Regions from separate parts of the Kocuria sp. KKT182 genome, predicted to be linked through region 4. Evidence: riboswitches for the same ligand, from Rfam matches in the RefSeq annotation. Region 4 holds a riboswitch; each other region holds the start of a gene.
What was found. Region 4 has a riboswitch for S-adenosylmethionine ahead of ACZ2G1_RS09050 (methylenetetrahydrofolate reductase). Riboswitches for the same ligand answer to the same signal wherever they lie in the genome.
Positions count from the first base shown of each region.

Region 1: it holds a riboswitch for S-adenosylmethionine, as region 4 does, so the genes downstream of both, ACZ2G1_RS17155 (hypothetical protein) here and ACZ2G1_RS09050 (methylenetetrahydrofolate reductase) in region 4, are expected to answer to the same signal.
Region 2: it holds a riboswitch for S-adenosylmethionine, as region 4 does, so the genes downstream of both, ACZ2G1_RS00485 (MetQ/NlpA family ABC transporter substrate-binding protein) here and ACZ2G1_RS09050 (methylenetetrahydrofolate reductase) in region 4, are expected to answer to the same signal.
Region 3: it holds a riboswitch for S-adenosylmethionine, as region 4 does, so the genes downstream of both, ACZ2G1_RS13215 (acyl-CoA dehydrogenase family protein) here and ACZ2G1_RS09050 (methylenetetrahydrofolate reductase) in region 4, are expected to answer to the same signal.

Region 1 is NZ_CM145757.1:3,701,525-3,707,041, forward strand. Features, by position in the region: gene ACZ2G1_RS17145 (hypothetical protein) at 94-282, shown strand; gene ACZ2G1_RS17150 (hypothetical protein) at 385-681, opposite strand; SAM riboswitch class IV at 1,099-1,224, shown strand; gene ACZ2G1_RS17155 (hypothetical protein) at 1,238-1,465, shown strand; gene ACZ2G1_RS17160 (PIN domain-containing protein) at 1,477-1,860, shown strand; gene ACZ2G1_RS17165 (glycosyltransferase family 4 protein) at 1,864-3,039, opposite strand; gene ACZ2G1_RS17170 (cell division protein PerM) at 3,155-4,807, shown strand; gene ACZ2G1_RS17175 (hypothetical protein) at 4,696-5,202, opposite strand; gene purN (phosphoribosylglycinamide formyltransferase) at 5,263-5,517, shown strand, end outside.
Region 2 is NZ_CM145757.1:112,205-117,721, reverse strand. Features, by position in the region: gene ACZ2G1_RS00500 (M50 family metallopeptidase) at 1-645, opposite strand, end outside; gene ACZ2G1_RS00495 (methionine ABC transporter permease) at 842-1,441, opposite strand; gene ACZ2G1_RS00490 (methionine ABC transporter ATP-binding protein) at 1,498-2,577, opposite strand; gene ACZ2G1_RS00485 (MetQ/NlpA family ABC transporter substrate-binding protein) at 2,574-3,467, opposite strand; SAM riboswitch class IV at 3,568-3,684, opposite strand; gene dxr (1-deoxy-D-xylulose-5-phosphate reductoisomerase) at 3,729-5,003, opposite strand; gene ACZ2G1_RS00475 (GlsB/YeaQ/YmgE family stress response membrane protein) at 5,135-5,407, opposite strand.
Region 3 is NZ_CM145757.1:2,812,366-2,817,882, forward strand. Features, by position in the region: gene ACZ2G1_RS13205 (thiazole synthase) at 1-157, shown strand, start outside; gene moeB (molybdopterin-synthase adenylyltransferase MoeB) at 154-1,329, shown strand; SAM riboswitch class I at 1,461-1,555, shown strand; gene ACZ2G1_RS13215 (acyl-CoA dehydrogenase family protein) at 1,669-3,006, shown strand; gene ACZ2G1_RS13220 (MFS transporter) at 3,010-4,425, shown strand; gene ACZ2G1_RS13225 (LLM class flavin-dependent oxidoreductase) at 4,422-5,517, shown strand, end outside.
Region 4 is NZ_CM145757.1:1,953,029-1,958,545, forward strand. Features, by position in the region: gene ACZ2G1_RS09030 (amino acid permease) at 1-678, shown strand, start outside; gene ACZ2G1_RS09035 (VOC family protein) at 761-1,177, opposite strand; gene ACZ2G1_RS09040 (SRPBCC family protein) at 1,180-1,677, opposite strand; gene ACZ2G1_RS09045 (ArsR/SmtB family transcription factor) at 1,681-2,034, opposite strand; SAM riboswitch class I at 2,286-2,392, shown strand; gene ACZ2G1_RS09050 (methylenetetrahydrofolate reductase) at 2,463-3,389, shown strand; gene metE (5-methyltetrahydropteroyltriglutamate--homocysteine S-methyltransferase) at 3,446-5,517, shown strand, end outside.

The DNA.
Region 1 (5,517 bases), 1.7 Mb from region 4:
CTCCGGCCCGTTGATCCTCCAGAACCGTCGTCGGGCTGCGCCCGGCGGCGGTTCTGTCGTCGTACCCGCCGAGCAGCACCGGGAGGAAGCGCCGTGACCGTTCCCGATCCGCTCCCCGCCGCGGAGGAGCCGGAGGACCCCTTCGTGGTGAACCGGGTCTCCGACGCCGAGCTGGACGTCTCCGTGCCGTTCGAGGTCGAGGCCTCCGAGTGGGGATTCGACGGCTCCGCCGACGAGGCCGGCGGCGGCTGGGGCTCGGCGGGGGACTACGGCCTCGAGTGAGCACCCCGCGGGTCCCACCGGCGCTCCGGACGTCACCGTCCTCCCGCACGACGGAGGCCGCAGCCCGACGGGCTGCGGCCTCCGTGCGCTCCTGTCCGCCGGCTATGCCGACAGCGGGAGGGACGAGGGGTGGAGCTTGAAGAACGGGTGCCGTCCGGTCGCCGCGAGGGCTCCGGGAACGAGGAGCTGGCGGTACTTGGCGCACCATTGCGCCGTACCCTCCGTGTGCTCCGCCGCGGCGGCCAGGTCGTCGGCCTCGGGGCTCAGGTACTCCTGCACGTCCCCGTCGGTCGACGTGAGACGGACGAGGTGGAGATCGGGGAGGGCGGTGACGGTCACGTCGATCCACTCCTCGCGCTGGTCGGTGGTGATGGCTGTTCTTTCTTCGGACATGGTCATGTTTTCTCCTGACGTTCTTGCAGGCATCCGATGGCGTTGCCCGCCGCTTCGTCATCCGATCCACCCGGGAACATCGGGTTGGCGCGCAGCGGGTCGGAGCCCCTCCACGGTTCCGCCGGGGATCGTCGATCTCCGGCCGAGGGCGTGGACGCCGCATCTCGAGAAGCAGGTTCAGGCTACCCCGCGGCACCGACACCTCGACAAGCGAGTCGTGAGTTGTGTCACTGAAACGTAATGCGCGGGGCCGTCGCCTGCGCCGTCCCCGGTCCTACGGGACCCATTCCAGCGCAACGATGTGTCGTCGAGATGTCCGGGCGGTGACACCCCGGGGAAGGCCTGTGCACAGGAGGGGGCACCGGATCCGGCCAGGTCGCCGCACGCGGACACTGTTCGGCCGATGTGGTTCAATGGGGAGAGCTTCAAGAGACCCGGTCGGCAAGCTCCGACTTGACCGGGCACCAACCCCATGTTCACGGGTGGTTCGGATGACGAAGCGGCTCGCATCGCCGCAGCAGCGGTACCCGGTGCGAGCAAGAGCGCACGAAGGATCCCGGTCATGTCCGACCCCCGCCACTCCGCCGCCCGCACGGGCGCGTTCCCCCAGCCCTCCCACGCCGTCCCGGCCACCGGGGACGGGACCCGCCGCGACCCCGCGCCGAGCGTCCCGGCGATCAGCGTCTCCGCCATGAGCGTCGAGGACTACGCCCGCGTGGTGCAGGTCCGCACCGAGTTCGTGGACTTCCTGCTGGCTCCGGCCCGCGGGGAGCTCGCCGCCGCGGCCTGAGGCCCGCCGCCGTGGACCTCCTCCTGGACCGTTCCGTGCTGCTGGGGGTGCGCACCCCGGAGCGCTGCCCCGAGCTGGCCGAGGTCCTGCGCCGGCACGGACACCGGCGGCTGTTCCTGCCCGCCACGGTGCTCGGGGAGCTGCTCGCCGAGCGGCCCGACGAGACGCTGTGGGCGGAGCAGCTCGAGCTGCGCTTCCCGGGCCGGGTCCTCCCCGCGGACGCCGCCGTGGCCCGGGCGTGGGGAGCACTGGCCGCGACGGGGGCGGCCGACCCGCTCGCCGGGCTCACCGCGGCCACGGCCCTGGTCCACGGGCTGACCGTGCTGACCGCGGAGCCGGGGCGGTACGCCGGCACCGGGGCGCCCGTACTGGATGCGTCCCCCGCCCGCCGGTAGCCCTCAGACGGCCCGGCGGTGCCGGCGGCTGCGCCCCTGCCCCTGCGCCGAGAGCGCCACGGCGCGCTCGTAGTGCTCGAGCAGCTGCCCGACCAGCACGTCCCACGTCCGGCCCTGGACCGCCGCGTGCGCCGCGACGCCGAACGCGGCCCGCTTCGCCTCGTCGCCCAGGAGATCCGCCACGTACCCGCGCAGCGCCCCGAGATCGCCCGGGGGATAGAGCCAGCCGGTGCGGGACCGGTCCACGAGGTCGAGGGGACCGCCCCGGCCGGTCGCGACCACCGGCACCCCCGAGGCCATGGCCTCCTGGATCGTCTGGCAGAACGTCTCGAACTCGCCGGGGTGGACGAACACGTCGAAGGACGCCATGATGCGCGCCAGGTCGGCACCGCTGCGGCGCCCGGTGAAGTGGGCCTGCGGGAGCCGGCGGCGCAGGGCGTCCTCCTCCGGGCCCGAGCCCACGACCACCAGGCGGGTGCCGGGCAGGTCCGCGACCGCGGAGAGGTCCTCGACCTGCTTCTCCGGGGCGATCCGGCCCACGTAGCCGACGATCCGCCGGCCGCCGCCGACCTCCTCCCGCCACCGCTCGTCCCGGTGCCGGGGGGAGAAGCGGGTGGTGTCCACCCCGCGCCGCCACAGGTGCACGTCCTGGACGCCGTGCTCGGTGAGCTGCCGGACCGCCGCGGTGGACGGCGCGAGCGTGAGCGTGGCGAGGTTGTGCATGGAGCGCACGTGCCCCCACAGGAGCTGCTCGAGGAACGGGGCCCCGTACTTGGCCGCGTAGCCGGGCACGTCGGTCTGGTAGACCGCCACGCACGGCACCCCGAGCTGCTGGGCCGCCAGGATCGCCCGGCGGCCCAGCACGAACGGGGAGGCCACGTGGACCACGTCAGGCCGGAAGCGCTCCAGCTGCCGCCGCACCCGGGCCACGGTCCCGCCGGCCACCCGCACGGCGGGGTAGCCGGTGAGCGGAACGGCTGGCAGCCGGTGCACCGGCACCCCGTCGAGGTCCTCGACGACCTGCTCCGCCGGGCGCCCGAGCGGCGCGGGTTCGTAGGAGGGCGCCACGACCACGACGTCGTGCCCGCCGGCGACCAGCTGCTCGACGACCCGCAGCACCGAGTGGGTGACTCCGTTGAGGTGGGGGAGGAACTGCTCGGCGACCACGGCGACTCTCATGCTCCCGAGCCTGCCGGGGCCGGGCGACCGGACGGCGAGCGGGGCGTGGCCCGCCGGTGAAGGCGCCGTGAAGCCTCGGCCGGGGTGCCGCCCGGGCGTGGGAGGATGGTCGGTGATGAACTCCCAAGGCCTGTCCTCCCCCGCTGCACGCCCGGACCGCCGGGGTGTGCCCATGCCGCTGTGGCTGCAGGGCGTGCTGGAACTCGGCTCCGTGGCCGTGGTGTCCTACCTGCTGGTCCTGCTGACCGTCCTCATGGTGTGGCTCGCCGACGGCTTCGACACCCTCGGCCTGACCGGCGGGTTCGTGCTCTCCGGTCACGTGTGGCTGCTCGCCCACCTCACCCCGCTCCAGGTGGCCCTGGACCCGGGCGCAGGGCTGCCCGCGACCACCGGGACGCTCAACCTCGTCCCGCTCGGGCTCACCCTGGTGCCGTTCGCCCTCTCCTGGCACGCCGGGAGACGGCTGGCCCGCGCCTGCTGGGAGGGCCAGTTCTGGCAGCCGTACCTCAGCGGACTGGCCGCCTACTCCGCGTTCGGCGCCGCCGCCGCGCTGCTCTTCAGCGGAGGGGAGGTCTCGGCGAGCCCGGCCGCGGCCGCCGTCTTCCCGCTCGTCCCCGTGGCCCTGGGCGGCTTCGTGGGCGCGTACCGGGCCTCCCGGTCGCTGCCGGGACTGATCGGCGTCAACGCCGCCGCGTGGGTCGAGCGCACGAGCCAGTACTCCCGCTGGGCCGGGTCCTACGTGTGGGCGGTGCTGCGCGCCGGCTTCGTCGCGGCCGTGGCCGGGGTCGGGGCCGGGGCCGCCCTGCTGGCCGCCGCCCTGTTCTGGAACTGGAACGACGTGGTGGGCGTCTACCAGCGGCTGGGCACCGGCGTGCCGGGGGACACCGCGCTGACGGGACTCCAGCTCGGCTACCTGCCCAACCTCGCGGTCTACGCCCTGGCCTGGGCCACGGGCGCGGGCTTCGAGCTCGGCTCCGGCACGCACGCCTCTCCGCTGGGCACCGAGGCCGGGCCCGTGCCGCTGCTCCCGGCGCTCGCCGCGCTGCCGCCCGCCGAGCTCCCGGCCTGGGCGCTCGTGGTGGTCGTGCTGCCGGTCCTGGCCGGCGTCCTCGCCGGCTGGTGGTTCCTGCGCGAGGGGGAGAACCACCTGGACGACTGGATGGCGCTGCGGCTGCCCGCGCGCTGGATCACGTACCCGCTCTCGACGCTGCTGACCGGGGTCTTCGTGGGCGCCGTCGCCGGCGTGCTGGTGATGCTCCTGAGCTGGCTCGCGCACGGCTCGCTGGGGCTCGGGCGGCTCACGGACGTGGGACCGGACGGTCCCGCCGTGCTGCTGCTGTTCGGCGCCGAGGTGGCCGTCGGGGCGGCGGTCGGCTGTGTGCTGGGACCGTGGCTCGAGCACGAGCCGCCGTTCGCGCCGCCCCGCGGCGGCGAGGACGGCGAGGACCGGACGCCGGCCGGCCGGCGGGCAGCGCGCCGGCGGCGCCGGGAGGAGACCGCGGCCCGGCGCGCCATGCGCTCGGCCGGCCGGCGGAGGCCGCGGCCCGCACGCGGGCACGGGGCCGACCAGCACGGGACCGAGGGGCACGGCGCGGACGGGCCCAGGACCGGCCGCAGCACCGCGGACGGGCACCGGGACGCGGGCCCGTGGGCGGCTCAGGGGCCGGCCGTGGCGGAGACCGGGTCCGCGGAGGCGTTCGACGTGGACGCGGCCGAGGCACCCGCGGCGTCCTCCGACGCCGGCGCCGCCGGGCCGCCGGAGAGATAGCTCCAGATCCCGTCCTCGAGCTCCTGCTGGCACTGCGCCGCCCCGGAGAGGGTGAGGGTGCCGGCGACGCACTCCTGGTAGGCCTCGGCCACCGGCCACAGGGCCAGACGGGCCCCGCCGGTGAGCAGGCTCAGCGCGCCCAGCACGATCGCGGCGACCGCGCTCAGCACCAGCAGCCGGCGCCTGCCGGTCCCGCGGGAGCGCACGAGCGCCGCGACGCCCAGCCCGATCCCGAGGACGGCCAGCGCGACCCCGGCCACGGTCGGCCACAGGGCGGAGCCGACGAGCACCAGGGCGACCGCCGCGCACACCAGCGCGCCCCCTGCCGTGCGGGTCGCGGCGGCGCGTCGTGCGTCCGCGGGGGCTGCCTCGGGGGTCGGGCGGGGAGGGGTCATGCCCTTCACTCTAGGGCACCCCGGGGGCCCCTCCCCGCCCGCCCGACTAGACTCGGGGGCATGCGCATCGTGGTCATGGTCTCCGGCTCCGGCACCAATCTGCAGGCGGTCCTCGACGCCGTCCGGGAGGGCCGGATCGACGTCGAGATCGCCGCCGTGGGCGCGGACAAGCCCTGCACCGGCCTGGAGCGGGCCCGGGAGGCCGGCGTCGAGACGTTCCTCGTCCGGCCCGGCGACCACCCCGACCGGACGCGGTGGAACCGTGCCCTGCAGGAGGCGGTGGCCGCCCGGGAGCCCGACCGGATCGTCTTCGCG
Region 2 (5,517 bases), 1.8 Mb from region 4:
GAGCTCGTCCCAGGAGCCGACCGGGGCGCCGTCGACGGCCGTGACGACGTCCCCGGGGCGCAGCCCGGCGGCGTTCGCGGGGGCCTGGGGGTCCTCCGGCCGGCACTCGGTCTGCCCGGCGGCCTGGCGCTCCGCGGCCACCACGCACTCGGACACCCACGCGACCGTCGTGGTGGGCGTCGCCGTCCCGAAGCCGGAGAGCAGGACGGCCAGGCACAGGGTCCCGAGCAGGAGGTTCATCACCGGGCCGCCGAGCATGATCACGATCCGCTTCCACACGGGCAGCCGGTAGAACACGCGGTCCTCGTCCCCGGGGAGGAGCTGGTCCGCGGCGCCGCCGCGGGCCTCGGCCGCCATCTGCTGGAACACGCCGGTGCTCGAGGCGCGGGCCGTCGAGCCCGCGCGCGCCGGCGGGTACATCCCCACCATGGAGATGTAGCCGCCCAGCGGGACCGCCTTGAGCCCGTACTCCGTCTCGCCGCGCCGGCGGGAGAGCACGGTGCGCCCGAAGCCGACCATGTACTGCGTGACGCGCACGCCGAAGAGCTTGGCCGGCACGAGGTGGCCGATCTCGTGGAGGGCGATGGAGACCGCGATGGCGGCGGCGGCCAGCAGCACGCCCACGAGGAACAGCACGACACCCATCCGTCGGACCTCCCGGGATCGTCGAGGGACCCCGGCGGGCGCCGGGGACGTCGGGGCCGTGCGCTCGGCACGGCGAGGACCAGTCTGCACCACGATCCTGGACGTCGGGCACCGGGCGCACCAGGGCACGACGACGGCCGGTGCCCTCCCGGGAGGGAGGCGCACCGGCCGTCGGAGGGCTGCGGGGCGGGGCGCCTCAGCGGCGCAGGATCCGGCGGGCCAGCCGGTTGCCCACCACCTGCACGAGCTGGACCAGGACCACGATGACGGCGACCGCCGCCCACGTGACCTCGTCGTTGAACCGCTGGTAGCCCAGGCGCAGGGCGAAGTCGCCCAGGCCGCCGGCGCCGATGGCACCGGCCATCGCCGACATGTCCGTGATGCCGATGACCAGGAACGTGTAGCCGAGCACCAGGGGGCCCAGCGCCTCGGGCAGGATCACCGTGGTGATGATCCGGCCGCGGGAGACGCCCATGGAGCGGGCCGCCTCCACGACCCCGGGGTCCACGCTCATGAGGTTCTGCTCGACGATGCGCGCCACCGCGAACATGGCCCCGATGGTCATCGCGAAGATCGCGGCATTGGGCCCCAGCCGGGTCCCGACGACCCCCTGGGTCACCGGTCCCAGCGCGGCCAGCAGGATGATGAACGGGATCGGCCGGACGAAGTTCACCACGAGGTTGAGGCCCTCGTGCACCGCCCGGTTCTCCAGGATGTTGCCCCGGCGGGTGACGTAGAGGCCGACGCCCACGAGCAGACCGAGCAGGCCGGCGAGCAGCAGCGTGACCGCCACCATGTAGAGGGTCTCCCCGAGCGCGGACAGCAGCTCGGGTCCCAGGACGGACCAGTCGTTCACGCGGCCACCTCTCTCAGGGTCGTGATGCGGGACATCTCGTCGACCACGGCCTGCACGGCCGCGTCCGCACCGGTCAGCTCGAAGGTCAGGGACCCGAACGACTGCTCCTGGAGCACGCTGATCCCGCCGTAGGCGATGGTGAAGCGGACCCCGCGGGCGGCGCCGTCCGAGAGCACCCCGCCGATGTCCACGCCGTCGCCGACGTCCACGATCACCAGGCGCCCCCGGTGGGCGCGGCGCAGCCGCTCGACCTCACGGGCGTCGGGCACCGAGTGCAGGACGGAGGAGACGAAGCGGCGGGCGGTCTCGGTGCGGGGCCGGGCGAAGATGTCCACGGTGGAGCCGTGCTCCACGACCTTCCCGTCCTGCATCACGGCCACGCGGTCGGCGATCGCGCGGACCACGTCCATCTCGTGGGTGATGATCACGATCGTGATCCCGAGCTCCCGGTTGACCCGCTGCAGCACCTGCAGCACCTCCTGGGTGGTCTCCGGGTCGAGGGCGCTCGTCGACTCGTCGGCCAGGAGCAGCTTCGGGCTGGTCGCCAGGGCGCGGGCGATGCCCACGCGCTGCTTCTGCCCGCCGGAGAGCTGCTCCGGGTAGTTGCCGGCGCGGGCGGCGAGGCCCACGAACTCGAGCAGCTCGGCCACCCGTGCCCGGCGCTTCTCCTTCGGCCAGCCGGCCCGCTTGAGCGGGTACTCGACGTTGCCGGCGACGGTGCGGGAGGTGAAGAGGTTGAACTGCTGGAAGATCATCCCGATCTCCTGCCGCACGGGCGCCAGCTCGGTCTCGCGCCGGCCGGCCACCTCGAAGCCCTCCACGGTCAGGGAGCCCGAGGACACGGGCTCGAGCCCGTTGATCAGGCGCACGAGGGTGGACTTGCCCGCCCCGGAGTAGCCGATCACGCCGAAGATCTCGCCGCGGCGGACGTCGAGGGTGACGTCGTCGACCGCGAGCACCTCGCGCGCCGCCCGCCCCGAGCCGGTGCGGAAGGTCTTGGAGACGTTGCGGAAGGAGACGAGCACCTCGTCCGGGCGCCCGGGTGCGGGCGGCCCGGCGGGGACCGCCGCGCTCACTGCTCCTGGTCCTTCAGCTCCTGCTGGTAGCGCGCGGTCAGCTCCTGGAGCTCCTCCGGCTCCAGCTGCAGCGGCACGGCGGTGTCCTTGGTCTCCTCCATCTCGGCGTCGAGCACGGCCTGCTCGTGGTAGAGGTCCGCGACCTGCCGGAGGGTCTCGTCGTCGGCGAGCTCCTCCGTGGTGGTGAAGAGGTTGACGTAGGCGCGGGAGCCCTCGGACTCGGGGTCGTCCTGGGCGAGCGCGGACTGCGGGTCGATGTCGGCCCGCGAGAGGAAGTCGTTGTTGATGACCGAGCCGGCCACCGAGTCGAGCGAGAGCACCGTCTGCTCCGCGGAGACCGGCGTGACCCGCACCGTGGAGGCCTCGGTGTCGACGTCGAGCTCGGTGGGGATGAGGGTGTCGCTGCTCAGCTCCACGAGACCTGCGGCCTCGAGCACGAGCAGGGCCCGGGAGAGGTTCACGGCGTCGTTGGGCACCGCGATCTCGTCGCCCTCCTGGAACTGCTCCACGGAGTCGTACTGGTTGGAGTACAGGCCCAGCGGGTAGATCGAGGTCGAGCCGATCGGGGTGATGGAGCCGCCGGCCGCGTTGTTGTAGTCGGCGAGGAACGGGACGTGCTGGAACCAGGTCATCTCCACGTCACCGGACTCGGTGGCGGGGTTCGGCTGGTTGTAGTCGGAGAAGTCGACGTACTCGACGGTGATGCCCTGCTCCTCGGCCACCCGCTGGAGGGCGTCGTGGGTCGGGTCGGTGCCCACCACGCCGATGGTGACCTTGTCGTCGGCGAGCACGCCCTCGCCGGAGGACTCCCCGGCGGAGCCGCCGCAGGCGGTGAGGGCGAGGCCGAGGGTCGTGGCCAGGGCGAGGAAGGGGAGGCGCTGCGATCGCATGTGGTGCCTTTCCGTGGGTCCGGGGTGTCGGAGGTCTCCACCGGGGCCAACGGGTCCGGCGGCCACGGTCGAGGGCGCGCCGGAGGGCGCGTGCGCGGTCGGACCGTACTTGCCGCCGGCCGTCGTCGGCCGGTGCCGGATGGTTCACCTGGGGCACCCCACTACGGGAGAGGGTTGCCGCCCAGCAAGCCAGGGCTGCACGCTGGGACTCGTCATCCGCCTGACAGACTAGCACGTGCGGCGGGGCCGGGCCCGGCCCGGTCAGCGGGCGAGGACCTCGCGGGCCCGCCGGCGGGCCCAGCGCTCGGCCGCCAGCACGGCCTCGAGCTCCAGCGGGCCGTCGTCGTCGTGCTCGCCCAGCACCGCCTCGACGGTGTCCACGATGGCGGGGAACCGGATCCGGCCGTCGTGGAAGGCGTGCACCGCCTCCTCGTTGGCCGCGTTGAACACGGCGGGGAAGGTCCCGCCCCGCTCCCCCGCCGCCTTGAGGAGCTCGACGGCGGGGAACGCCACCGGGTCGAGGGGCTCGAAGGTCCACTCCGTGGCGCGCGTCCAGTCGCACGGCAGGGCGGCCCCGGGCACCCGGTGCGGCCAGGCCAGGCCGAGGGCGATGGGAAGGCGCATGTCCGGGGGCGAGGCCTGGGCGAGGGTGGAGCCGTCCACGAACTGGACCATGGAGTGCACGACCGACTGGGGGTGGACCACCACGTCGATGCGCTCGAGGGGGACGTCGAAGAGCAGGTGGGCCTCGAGCACCTCGAGGGCCTTGTTCACCATGGTCGCCGAGTTGGTCGTCACCATCAGGCCCATGTCCCACGTCGGGTGGCGCAGCGCGTCCCGGGGCGTGACCGTCTCGAGCTCCGCCCGGGACCGGCCGCGGAAGGGCCCGCCGGAGGCCGTCAGCACGAGCCGGTCCACCTCCCCGGCGGTGCCGCCGCGCAGCGCCTGCGCCAGCGCGGAGTGCTCGGAGTCCACGGGGATCAGGGCGTCCGGGTCCCCGGTGGCCGCGGCGGCGGCCTTGACGAGGGCGCCGCCGGCGATCAGGGACTCCTTGTTCGCCAGGGCGAGCCGGTGCCCGGCCCGCAGCGCCGCCAGCGTGGGGGCGAGGCCGATGGAGCCGGTGATCCCGTTGAGCACGAGGTCGGCGTCGGGGTGGGCGGCGGCCGCGGACGCGGCGTCGGGCCCGTGCACGACGTCCGGGCGGTATCCCCCGGCCCCGGCGGACGCGGCCCCGTCCGCGATGAGGCCGGCCAGCCGGGCGGCGTCCTGGGCGGTGCCGCTGGTCGCCACGAGCGCGGCGCGGGTCTCGAGGGCCTGCTCGGCGAGGAGCTCGAGGTGCCGTGCTCCGGCGGCGAGGGCGACCACGGTGAACGGGTCCGCGCCCTCGAGCTCGCGGGCGGCCCGCACGACGTCGAGCGCCTGGGTGCCGATCGAGCCCGTCGAGCCGAGGACGCTGATCCGGCGGGGGCCGGCGGCGGCCAGGGCGCGCAGCTCGGGTGTCGGGCGGGTGCGGGGCGAGGTGGCGGGGGGCGTCATGGCCCCAGTATCCCCCAGCGCCACTCCTCGGTGCGGTGCCCGCAGGGGGTGCCTGCGGACGGCCCGGAACGGGCCGAGGCCCCGTCCACCGGGAGCGGTGGACGGGGCCTCGGCGACCGACGGGGGTGGGGTCAGCGCGTGGCGCGACCCTTGCGGCCGGAGACCGCGCCCCAGATGAAGAGCACGATGAGGGCTCCCACGACGGCGGTGATGATGGTGCCGATGTCGAACGCGGACTCCAGGTCCCCGATGCCGATCAGCGAGCCGAGGAAGCCTCCGAGGAGGGCCCCCACGATGCCGAGGACGATCGTGACGATGATGCCGCCACCCTGGCTGCCCGGCATGATGAGCTTGGCGAGGGCGCCGGCGATGAGGCCGAGGATGATCCAGCTGATGATTCCCATGATGGCTCCTTATCCGTCCCGGGAGGGACTTTTATTGTACGCAACCGGCGAGTATCCCTGGAATACCCTGAGGTTGCTTCTGCGCCTCACCCTAGCCGACGGTCAGCCGC
Region 3 (5,517 bases), 860 kb from region 4:
GGCCCGCCGCCACGCCCAGGCGTCCTCGTCGATGGCCGGGCGGATCGACACGGACGCCGCCGGTGCCGGGCGGGCCGACGGGTCGTCCGCCGGCTCCTCAGTCGGCCCGGCGGACGTGCCGCGCGGGGACTGGGCGCCCGTGGGGGAGCGGCCGTGAGCCCGCTGCCCCCGCTCGTGGAGCCCGGCCCCGAACTGACCCGCGAGGAGCTCGAGCGCTACGCCCGGCACCTGACCCTGCCCGGGATCGGGACCCTCGGCCAGCGGCGGCTGCGGAACGCCCGCGTGCTCGTCGTCGGCGCCGGGGGGCTCGGGTCCCCGGCCCTGCAGTACCTCGCCGCGGCGGGGGTCGGGACCCTCGGGATCGTCGACGACGACGTGGTGGCGGTCTCCAACCTGCAGCGCCAGGTGGTGCACACGACCGCCGACGTCGGCCGTCCCAAGGCCGTCTCCGCCGCCGAGGCCGTCACCGCGCTCAACCCGCTGGTGGAGGTCCGCACCCACCCCGTCCGGCTGGACGCGGACAACGCCGTGGACATCATCGGCGGGTACGACCTGGTCCTGGACGGCGCCGACAACTTCGCGACCCGCTACGTGGTCAGCGACGCCGCCGCCCTGACCAGAACACCCTGCGTGTGGGGCTCCATCCTGCGCTTCGAGGGGCAGGTCAGCGTGTTCTGGGCCGGGCACGGGCCCACCTACCGGGACCTCTACCCCGAGGCCCCGCCGGACGGCGAGGTGCCCAGCTGCGCCGAGGGCGGGGTCTTCGGCATGCTCCCCGCCACCGTCGGCGCGGTCATGGTCACCGAGGCCGTCAAGCTCGTCACCGGCACCGGGGAGCCCCTGCTCGGACGGGTGCTGCTGCACGACGCGCTCGCGATGACCTGGCGCGAGATGCGGCTCACCCCGGATCCCGACGCCGCCCCGGTCACCGCGGTGGCCCAGCCCGCCGCGGTCTGCGCGCTGCCCGGCGCGGACGCCTCCGAGACCGTCGGGTCGGCCGAGCTGGCCCGGCTGCTCGAGCGCCGGGAGCGCGGGGAGGCGTCCTTCGCCCTGGTGGACGTGCGCGAGGACTGGGAGCGGGAGCTCGTGGCCATCGACGGCGCCGTGCCCGTCCCGCTGCAGGAGATCCTCGACCGCGGCGCGGACGCCCTGCCCCCGGAGGCCCGTGGCACGGACCTCGTGCTGCACTGCAAGGCCGGGGCCCGCTCCGCGACCGCGCTCGCCGCGCTGCGCTCCTTCTACGCCGGGCGGGAGGAGCGGGTCCGCCACCTCGAGGGCGGGGTGCTCGCCTGGGCGGCACAGGTGGACCCGGACCAGCCGGTCTACTGATCCGGTCTCCTGCGGCACACCGCTACACCACCGCGGAGGACGTGACCTTCTGTGACGCCGTCGTGACATTCCATGACGTGCGCCCGTCATCCGGTTGGTCCCGGACCGGGCGGTCTGATGCCATGGCAAGCGCCCCATTCAGAGCGGCTGAGAGATCTGGCTCGACGACGCCGCAGCAACCCGCCCTCCACCGGGGTCAGGGTGCTAATGCCAGAACCGATGGAGATCCCGGATCTGCAGTCGGTCCGTGACGTCAGCCTCCGGCGCTGCCGCCACCGGGCCCGCCCCCGGCGCGACCGGCCGACCGGCAATCCTCGGTGCGACCGAGAGGACCCCCGCATGACCCCGAGCACGGTCGAGGAGACCACCGCCCATCCCCGCGCCGGCACGGACCTCGCCGCCGGCCTGCCCGGGGACTACGCCGGGCTGCGGGAGCACTTCCGGCCGCTGTTCGCGGAGATCGCCGCCGGCGCCCTGGACCGGGACCTCCGGCGCGCGCTGCCCTACGCGGAGGTCGGCCGGCTGGACCGGGCCGGGTTCGGTGCCCTGCGCGTCCCGGCGGCCCACGGCGGCCCCGGGGTCAGCCTCGAGGACTTCACCCGGCTGCTGGTCGACCTGGCCGAGGCCGACTCCAACATCGCCCACCTCTACCGCTCCCACCACGGCTTCGTGGAGTCCCTGCGCTTCCTGCCCCGGGAGCTCCAGGAGGTCTGGTACCCGCGGGTGCTGGCCGGAGCCACCGTCGGCAACGCCTCCACGGAGAAGGGCGGCAACGCGCTGGGCACCCTGAACACCGTGCTGAGCCGGACCGCCGAGGGCTGGGAGCTCACCGGCCGGAAGTTCTACGCCACCGGCTCCGTCTTCTGCGACTACACCCGCGTCTCGGCCGCCCTGGACGGCCGCGACGGGCGGCGCTTCGCCGTCGTCGCCACGGACGCCGAGGGCGTGACGCTCGAGGACGACTGGGACGGCTTCGGGCAGAAGCTCACCGGCACCGGCACCGCGGTCTTCGAGCGGGTGCGCGTCCCGGAGGACGCCGTGCTGGACCGCACCGCCGGCAGCGCGGAGGCCGTCCACGAGGCCGCCTTCTTCCAGCTCGTGCTGCTGGCCGTGCTGGCCGGCATCGCCCGGGCGGCCCGGCGGGACGCGGTGGAGACCATCGCCGGACGCCGGCGGACCTTCAACACCGGGCTCGGCCTGCCGTTCCGCGACGACCCGCTGATCCAGGAGGCCACCGGGCGGATCTCCGCCAAGGCCTTCGCCGCCGAGGCCACCGTCCTGCACGCCGCCCGCGCCCTGGACGCCGGGATCGCCGCCGCCGCAGCGGCCGGCGCCGACCGGCCGGACTTCACCGGGGCCCTCCCGGCGGCGCTGCACGAGTCCGAGATCGCCGTGGAGCACGCCCAGGTCACCGTGCCGGAGCTGGCGCTCGGCGCGGCCCAGGACCTGTTCCTCACCGTGGGCGCCTCCGCCACGTCCACGGCCAAGGGCCTGGACCGGCACTGGCGCAACGCCCAGACCGTGGCCACCCACAACCCGATCGCCTTCCGCGCCCGAGCCCTCGGCGACTACCTCATCAACGGCACCCTGCCGGAGGGCCTGAACGCCATCGGCGACGCGAGGACCGGCGCCACGACCGATGTCACGGCCGACGCCGACCGAACCCCAGGAGCCTGACGCATGAGCACCACGACCACGGCCGCCCCGGGCCGCAGCAGCATCGTCCACGGCAAGAAGCGCGTCCTGGCCTCGGCCTTCGCCGGGACCACCATCGAGTGGTACGACTTCTACCTCTACGGCACCGCCGCCGCACTCGTCTTCAACGTCCAGTTCTTCCCCATGGCCACCGAGCTCGGCGGCATCGTGGCGTCCTTCGCCACGCTCGCGGTCGGGGTGATCGCCCGACCCTTGGGCGGGATCATCGCCGGGCACCTGGGGGACCGGATCGGCCGCAAGGCCCTGCTGGTGGCCTCGCTGCTGCTCATGGGCGTGGCCTCCACCCTGATCGGCCTGCTGCCCACCTATGAGGTGATCGGCTGGTGGGCCGTCGTCGGCCTCGTGGTCCTGCGCATCCTCCAGGGCCTGTCCGCCGGTGCCGAGTGGGGCGGCTCCGCGCTGCTGAGCGTGGAGCACTCACCGGCCCGCCACCGCGGGTTCTTCGGGTCCTTCACCCAGATCGGCTCCTCCGCCGGCATGCTGCTGGCCACCGGCGCGTTCTTCATCGTGCAGAACGTCATGAGCGAGGAGCAGTTCGCCGCCTACGGCTGGCGCATCCCCTTCCTGCTCTCGGCCCTGCTCGTGGCGGTGGGCCTGTGGATCCGCCTCGGGGTGGCCGACGCCCCGGAGTTCCTGGAGCACCGGGCCTCGGGGAACGTGGCCAAGGCCCCCCTGCGGGAGCTGCTGGTCCACCACCGCCGCCCGGTGCTGGTGACGATCGGCCTGCGCCTGGCCCAGAACGCCGTCTACTACCTGGTGACGGTCTACATGCTGACCTACCTGCGGGACGTGCGCGGGGACAGCGCCGCGGGCGTGACCGCGGTGATGATCGCCTCGGCCATCGGCCTGTTCTCCACCCCGTTCTGGGCCTGGCTGTCCGACCGGGTGGGCCGGAAGGTCGTCTCGGTGACCGCCTACGCGGCGATCGGCGTCTTCGGCTGGGTGCTGTTCGCCTTCCTCGAGGCCGGCCCGCTCGCCCTGCTGCCGCTCGTGGTCATCCTCGGCATCAACCTCGTCCACGACGCGGTCTACGGACCGCAGGCGGCCTGGTTCGCCGAGCAGTTCCCCGTGCACGTGCGGTACTCGGGCGTGAGCTTCGGCTACCAGGTCGGCACCGTCCTGGGCGGCGGGCTCATGCCGCTGATCGCCGCCCTGCTCTTCGCCGCCGGCGGGGACACCCCGTGGCTGATCGCCGGCTACCTCTCCGTGCTGGCCGTGCTCTCCGTCGTCGCCGCCCTGGCCGCGAAGGATCCCGCCCGGGACCGGCGCGGCACCGAACTCACCGATCTGCACGCCGGCCGGACCGCGGCCGACCCGGCCCTCGCGACTACCGCCGCCGCGAGCGCCACCCAGCCCACCCCCGAGAGGACCACCGTATGAGCCGCCCCCTGCTGCTGAACGCCTTCGACATGATGGTGCCCGTGCACCAGTCACCGGGACTGTGGCGCCACCCGGAGGCCGGGGTCGCCGGCTTCGACACGCTCGAGTACTGGACGTCGCTGGCCCGCACCCTCGAGGAGGGCGGCTTCACCGCGCTGTTCCTGGCGGACGTCCCCGGCGTCTACGACGTGTACGGCGGCGGGGCAGAGGCCACGGCCCGCGGGGGAGTGCAGTACCCGGTGCTCGACCCGCTCGTCGCGGTGCCGGCGATGGCCGCGGCCACCGAGCAGCTCGGCTTCGGGGTGACCGCCTCGGTCACCTACGAAGCCCCCTACCTGCTGGCCCGCACCTTCGCGACCCTCGACCACTTCACCCGCGGCCGGGTGGCGTGGAACGTGGTGACCTCCTACCAGGACTCCGCCGCCCGCAACCTGGGCATGGACCGGCAGATCCCGCACGACGAGCGCTACGACCGCGCCGACGAGTACATGGAGGTCATGTACAAGCTCCTTGAGGGCTCCTTCGAGCCGGGGGCGGTGAAGGCGGACGCCGGCACCGGGGTCTTCGTGGACCCGGAGCTCGTGCACCCCATCGGCCACGAGGGCACCTGGTTCTCCGTGCCCGGCCAGGCGCTGACCCACCCCGGACCCCAGGGCACCCCGTTCCTGTTCCAGGCCGGCGCCTCGACGCGCGGACAGCAGTTCGCCGTGGACCACGCCGAGGCCATCTTCTTCATCGGCAACACCCCGCAGCTCGTGCGCCGGTGGACCGACGGCGTCCGGGCCGAACTGGCCGCGCAGGGACGGGCCGAGGACGCCGTGAAGACCTTCGCCATGGCCACCGTGGTGGTCGCCGAGACCGACGACGAGGCCCACGCCAGGCTCGACGGATACCGCCGGCACGTGGACATCGAGGGAGCGCTGTCCCTGTTCGGCGGCTGGACCGGCGTCGATCTGGCCGGGGCGGACCCCGACGCGCCGCTCGAGTACGTGGCCACCGACGCCAACCAGTCCGCGCTCGCGGCGTTCACGTCGCTGTCCCCGGACCGGACCTGGACGGTGCGGGACCTGGCCGAGTTCGTGGCCATCGGCG
Region 4 (5,517 bases):
AACGTGGCCCGCGCCGTGCGCACCATCCTGGTCCGGATCCTCGTCTTCTACGTGGGCGCCGTGACCGTCATGGTCCTGGTGCTGCCGTGGAACGACGAGCAGCTCTCGGTCAGCCCGTTCGTGGCCGTGCTGGAGACCGCCGGGGTGCCCGGCGCGGACGTGCTGATGGCCGTGGTCATCATCCTGGCGCTGCTCTCGGCCCTCAACGCGAACATCTACGGCGCGTCCCGGATGCTCTGGTCGCTGGCCCGCCGCGGCTCGGCGCCGCGGGCCTTCGCCGACGTCTCCGACCGCGGGGTCCCCCGGAGCGCGGTGGTCGTCTCCGTGCTCTTCGGCTTCGCCGCCGTGGTGCTGAACTACCTGTGGCCCGAGACCGTGCTGCTGTGGATGCTCAACACCGTGGGCGCGACCTGCCTGGTCGTCTGGGGGCTCGCCCTGGTCTCGCAGATCGTCCTGCGCCGCCGCGCGGACCGGGACGGCACCGAGCTGCCCCTGCGGATGTGGGCCTTCCCGTGGCTGTCGTACCTGGCGCTGGCGCTCCTCGCCGGGATCGTCCTGCTCGGGCTGCTCGACGGCGCCGTGCGGGGCCAGCTCCTGCTCACGGCCGGGCTGGTGGCGCTCATCGCCCTGGCCTCGAAGGTGCTCGGCCGCCGGGCCGAGCACGCCCCGCAGGACTGATCCGGCGGAGCCGCGGCTCCGCCGGGGCCACGGGCACAGGACATGCCGCGGTGCGCGGCCGTCGCCGGCGCCGGTGACGGTGTCAGAGGCGGTGCTCCGGCGGGATCAGCGGGCGCTCGGCGCGGACCCGCAGCTCCTGGACCGCCCACGAGTTGCCGTCGGGGTCGCTGAAGCCGAAGACGGTGCCGCCGTCCCGCTCGTCGAGCACCGTGATCCCGCTCACCTCCACGCCCCGGGACAGCAGCTCCTCGCGGGCCGCCCGGGCGTCCGCGACCACCAGCTGGAGCCCGCGCAGGGATCCGGGGGCCATCTCCCGGTGGGCGGGGAGGTTGCCCACCACGATCGAGCAGCCGGACCCGGGCGGGGTCAGCTGGGCGATGTCCATCTGCTCGGTGGTGGTGTGGTGGTCGAGGTGGAAGCCGACCTGGTCCCGGTAGAACTCCACGGCCCGGTCGACGTCGCGCACCGGCACCAGCACCACCTCGAGCGTCCAGTCCACGGTCAGACCCCGCCCTGCGCGGTCCGCCCGCCCAGCAGCTCCTCGAGCCGCTCGTAGCCCTCGGCCACGCCCTTCTCCATGCCGGATCCGACCATCCCGTCGCGGGCCTCCTGGGACGCGTGGACGGTGTGCCCGCGCAGCCGGCACCGGCCGTCGCCCAGGTCCTCGAAATGCAGGTACTCCAGGTCCACGGCGTCGGGCCAGTCCTCGTACTCGAAGGTCTGGACCACGAGCTCGTTCTCGCGCACCGTGTGGAAGACGCCGCGGAAGGCGTACTCCTCGGTGCTGTCCTCGCCGCGCTGGACGAACCGGTAGGCGCCGCCGGGGCGGAACTCGAAGCCGTCGATCCGGGTCCGCAGCCCGCGCGGCCCGATCCACTGCCGGAACAGCTCGGGGTCGGCGTGGGCGCGGAAGACGTCGGCCACGGGGTGGTCGAACTCGCGCTCGAAGTCGATGAAGGGCAGGCCGTCGGGGACGGTCAGGTGCAGTGCGTGTCCCATGGTTCAGTCCTGGGTGTGCTGGCCGCGGTCCGCGGCTCGGGTGTCGAGCACGGCGTCGAGGCGGCGGAACTGCTCCTCCCGGACCAGCCGGTACCGGTCGATCCACGCGGTGAGCGCCTCGAGCCGTGCGGGGTCCAGGTGGACGGGCCGGCGCTGGGCGTCACGGGTGCGCGTGACGAGCTGCGCCTGCTCGAGGACCTGGATGTGCTTCGAGACCGCCTGGAGGGAGATCGCGAAGGGTTCCGCCAGTTCGGTGACCGTGGCCGGTCCGCGGCTGAGCCGGGCGACGATGCGGCGGCGGACCGGGTCGGCCAGGGCCAGGAAGGCCCTGTCGAGCTCGTCGTCGCCGGGATCCACGGTGTTCGTCAACTGATTCCTTGATCAACCTGTTGGTTGTCAAAGACTAGGCCGCCCGCCCCGGCCCGGCAAGACCCGAGACCGGATCGTGACGGCCCCGGACCTGCGCTCCTCATGGGCCTCGCCGCCGGTGCGTCGTCGCGCGTCCGTGTTGCGTCCTGTGACGCCGCGGTCGTCACAGTCGGCGCACCGGCGTCTTCTGGGCGCCCGCACTTGGCAGCGCGGCGGGGCAGCCGCTGGAATGGGTCCTGCATCTATCCAGAGCGGCCGAGAGACCTGGCTCGTCGACGCCGCAGCAACCATCCGCGCCCCCGCCACGGGGTGCGCGGAACGGTGCTCCCGCCAGGACCGATGGAGCTGTCGCAGCCTCCCGGGTCCACTCCGGGACGGCTGCTGCCCTCCCTCGGGGTGACCCTTGGAGGAAGAACGTGACACCACGCCCGACCGCCCGGCCGGCGCCGCCGTCCCTGTCCTACGAGCTCTATCCGCCGCGCAGCGCGGCGAGCGCCGACACGCTGCTGCGGACCATCGAGGAGCTCGAGCCCACCCGTCCCGACCACGTCTCGGTGACGTACAGCGGGGACGAGCAGCGCCGGGACAGCTCGCTCGCCCTGCTCGACCACCTCCTGGCGCGCACGAGCCTGCGGCCCCTGGCCCACCTGACGTGCGTCGGCAGCACCCGGGCCGAGCTGGAGCAGACCGTGGCCGCACTGGTCCGCCGCGGCGTCCGGGGCGTCCTGGCCCTGCGCGGCGACCTCGACCCGGGGGCCGAGCCGGGCGAGCTGCGGCACGCCGGCGAGCTCGTGGAGCTCGTGCGCGAGGTCGAGCAGCGCCACACCGCGGCCCTGGCGGCCGGCCGGCTCGCCGTGGGCGTGGCCGCCTACCCGACCCGGCACCCGGAGTCGCCGTCCTTCCGGCACGACGTCGAGGTGCTGCTGGCCAAGCAGCGCTCCGGGGCGGACTTCGCGATCACGCAGGTCTACTTCCGCCCGCAGCGCTACGAGCGCCTGGTCGCGGCGGCGCGGGCGGCCGGGGTGACGATCCCGATCGTCCCGGGGATCATGCCGGTCACCGACCCGCGGCGGCTCCGGACGCTGTGCCGGCTGGCGGGCCTGGCGCCCCACCCGGGCCTGGCCGCCGCGCTGGAGGACGCGCCCGGTCCTGCCGAGCGGCACCGCGCCGGCGTGGCCTTCGCGGCGCGGCTGGCCCGCGCCGCCCTGGACGCCGGCGCCCCCGGGCTGCACCTCTACACCTTCAACGAGCACGGGGCCGCGCTCGACCTGCTGGAGCACGTGGACCTCCCGCGCGTCCCGCACGTGCCCGTCGCGCTCGAGGACCTTCTGCTCCCCGCCTGAGCACGCGCCCACCCACCGTTCCGCACGACCCCTCGACACCCCTTCAGGAGACCACCATGACCACTGTCCCGTTCCCCGCCGCCACCATCACCGGCTACCCCCGGATCGGCCGCCGCCGCGAGCTGAAGAAGGCCCTGGAGGCCTACTGGGCCGGGCGCTCGACCCGCGAGGAGCTCGAGTCTGCGGCCGCCGACCTGCAGCTGGCGACCCACCGCCGGCTCGTGGAGCTGGGCCTCGGCGCCCGGGACTCGTCCCTGCCCGCGGCGTTCCCCCTCTACGACCAGGTCCTGGACACCACCGTGGCCCTCGGGGCGGTGCCGGCCCGCTTCGCCGATCTCGCCGACGCCGAGGGCCGGCTCGGCCTCGACGCGAGCTTCGTGCTGGCCCGCGGCGACGCCGGGCGCGCTCCCCTCGAGCTGACCAAGTGGTTCGACACCAACTACCACTACCTCGTGCCCGAGATCGGCCCGGAGACCCCGCTCCGCGCCACCGCCGACCGGCTCGTGGCCGACGTCCGCCGTGCCGCCGCGCACGGCTTCACCGTCCGCCCGGTCCTCGTGGGCCCGGTGTCCTTCCTCCTCCTCGCCAAGGCCGACGACGACGCCCCCGCGGGCTTCGACCCGCTGCAGCGGCTCCCCGAGCTGCTGCCCGTGTACGCGCGGCTGCTCCAGGAGCTCGCCGCCGCCGGCGCGGACTGGGTGCAGCTGGAGGAGCCGGCCCTCGTGGCGGACCAGGACGTCACCGGCGAGCAGCTCGCCTCGTCCGTGTGGGACGCCTACACGGGCCTGACCGCCGTGACCGGGCGCCCGCAGCTGTTCGTCACCACGTCCTACGGCTCCCCCGGGCCGCTGCTGCACCCGCTGGCCTGCTCCGGGGTGGAGGCCCTGCACCTCGACCTCGTCAAGGGCGCCGCCCCCACCGCCGAGGAGCTGGAGCTCTTCCGGGGCGAGGACTCCGCCGTGCTCGTGGCCGGCGCCGTGGACGGGCACAATGTGTGGCGGGCCGACCTGGCCGGCCGGCTCGACCAGCTCGCGGAGCTGGCCCGCGGGGGCGCCCAGGTGTCCGTGGCCTCCTCCACGTCCCTGTTCCACGTCCCGCACGACGTGGCCGAGGAGACCCGGCTGGACCCGCAGCTGCGGAGCTGGCTCGCCTTCGCCGACCAGAAGGTCGGCGAGATCGTCACCCTGGCCCGCGGTCTCGCCGCCGGGACAGAGGCGGTCGCGCCGGAGCTGGCCGAGGCCGCCGAGGCCCGCCGCACCCGGCAGGACGCCGCAGGGGTCCGGGACGCGGCCGTGCGCGAGCGCGCCGGGTCGCTGACCGCCGCGGACATCGGACGGTCTGCCGCGGAGGTCCGCCGGAGCGCCCAGGACGGCCGGGCCTTCACGGCCTCCGGCCCCCTGCCCCCGCTGCCCACCACCACGATCGGATCCTTCCCCCAGACCGCCGAGGTCCGTGCCGCCCGCGCCCGGCACCGCGCCGGCGCCCTGACGGACGCGCAGTACGACGCCTTCCTGCGGGAGGAGATCGAGCGGGTCGTGCGGCTGCAGGAGGAGCTGGGCCTGGACGTGCTGGTGCACGGCGAGCCGGAGCGCAACGACATGGTCCAGTACTTCGCCGAGCACCTCGACGGCTTCGCGACCACCGTCCACGGCTGGGTCCAGTCCTACGGCTCCCGCTGCACCCGCCCGTCGATCCTGTGGGGCGACGTCAGCCGGGAGGGTCCGGGCCTGCGCGGCGAGGCGTTCACGGTGCCGTGGATCGGCCACGCCCAGTCCCTCACCGACAAGCCGGTCAAGGGCATGCTGACTGGCCCGGTGACGATCCTCGCGTGGTCCTTCGTGCGCGACGACCAGCCGCTCGGCGAGACGGCGAACCAGGTGGCGCTCGCGCTGCGGGACGAGGTCGCGGACCTCGAGGCCGCCGGGATCGGGATCATCCAGGTGGACGAGCCGGCGCTGCGGGAGCTGCTGCCGCTGCGCCGCGCGGACCAGCCCGCCTACCTCGGCTGGTCGGTGGACGCGTTCCGCCTGGCCACCTCGGGGGTGCGGGACGAGACCCAGATCCACACCCACCTGTGCTACTCGGAGTTCGGCGAGGTGGTGGGGGCGATCGACGGCCTGGACGCCGA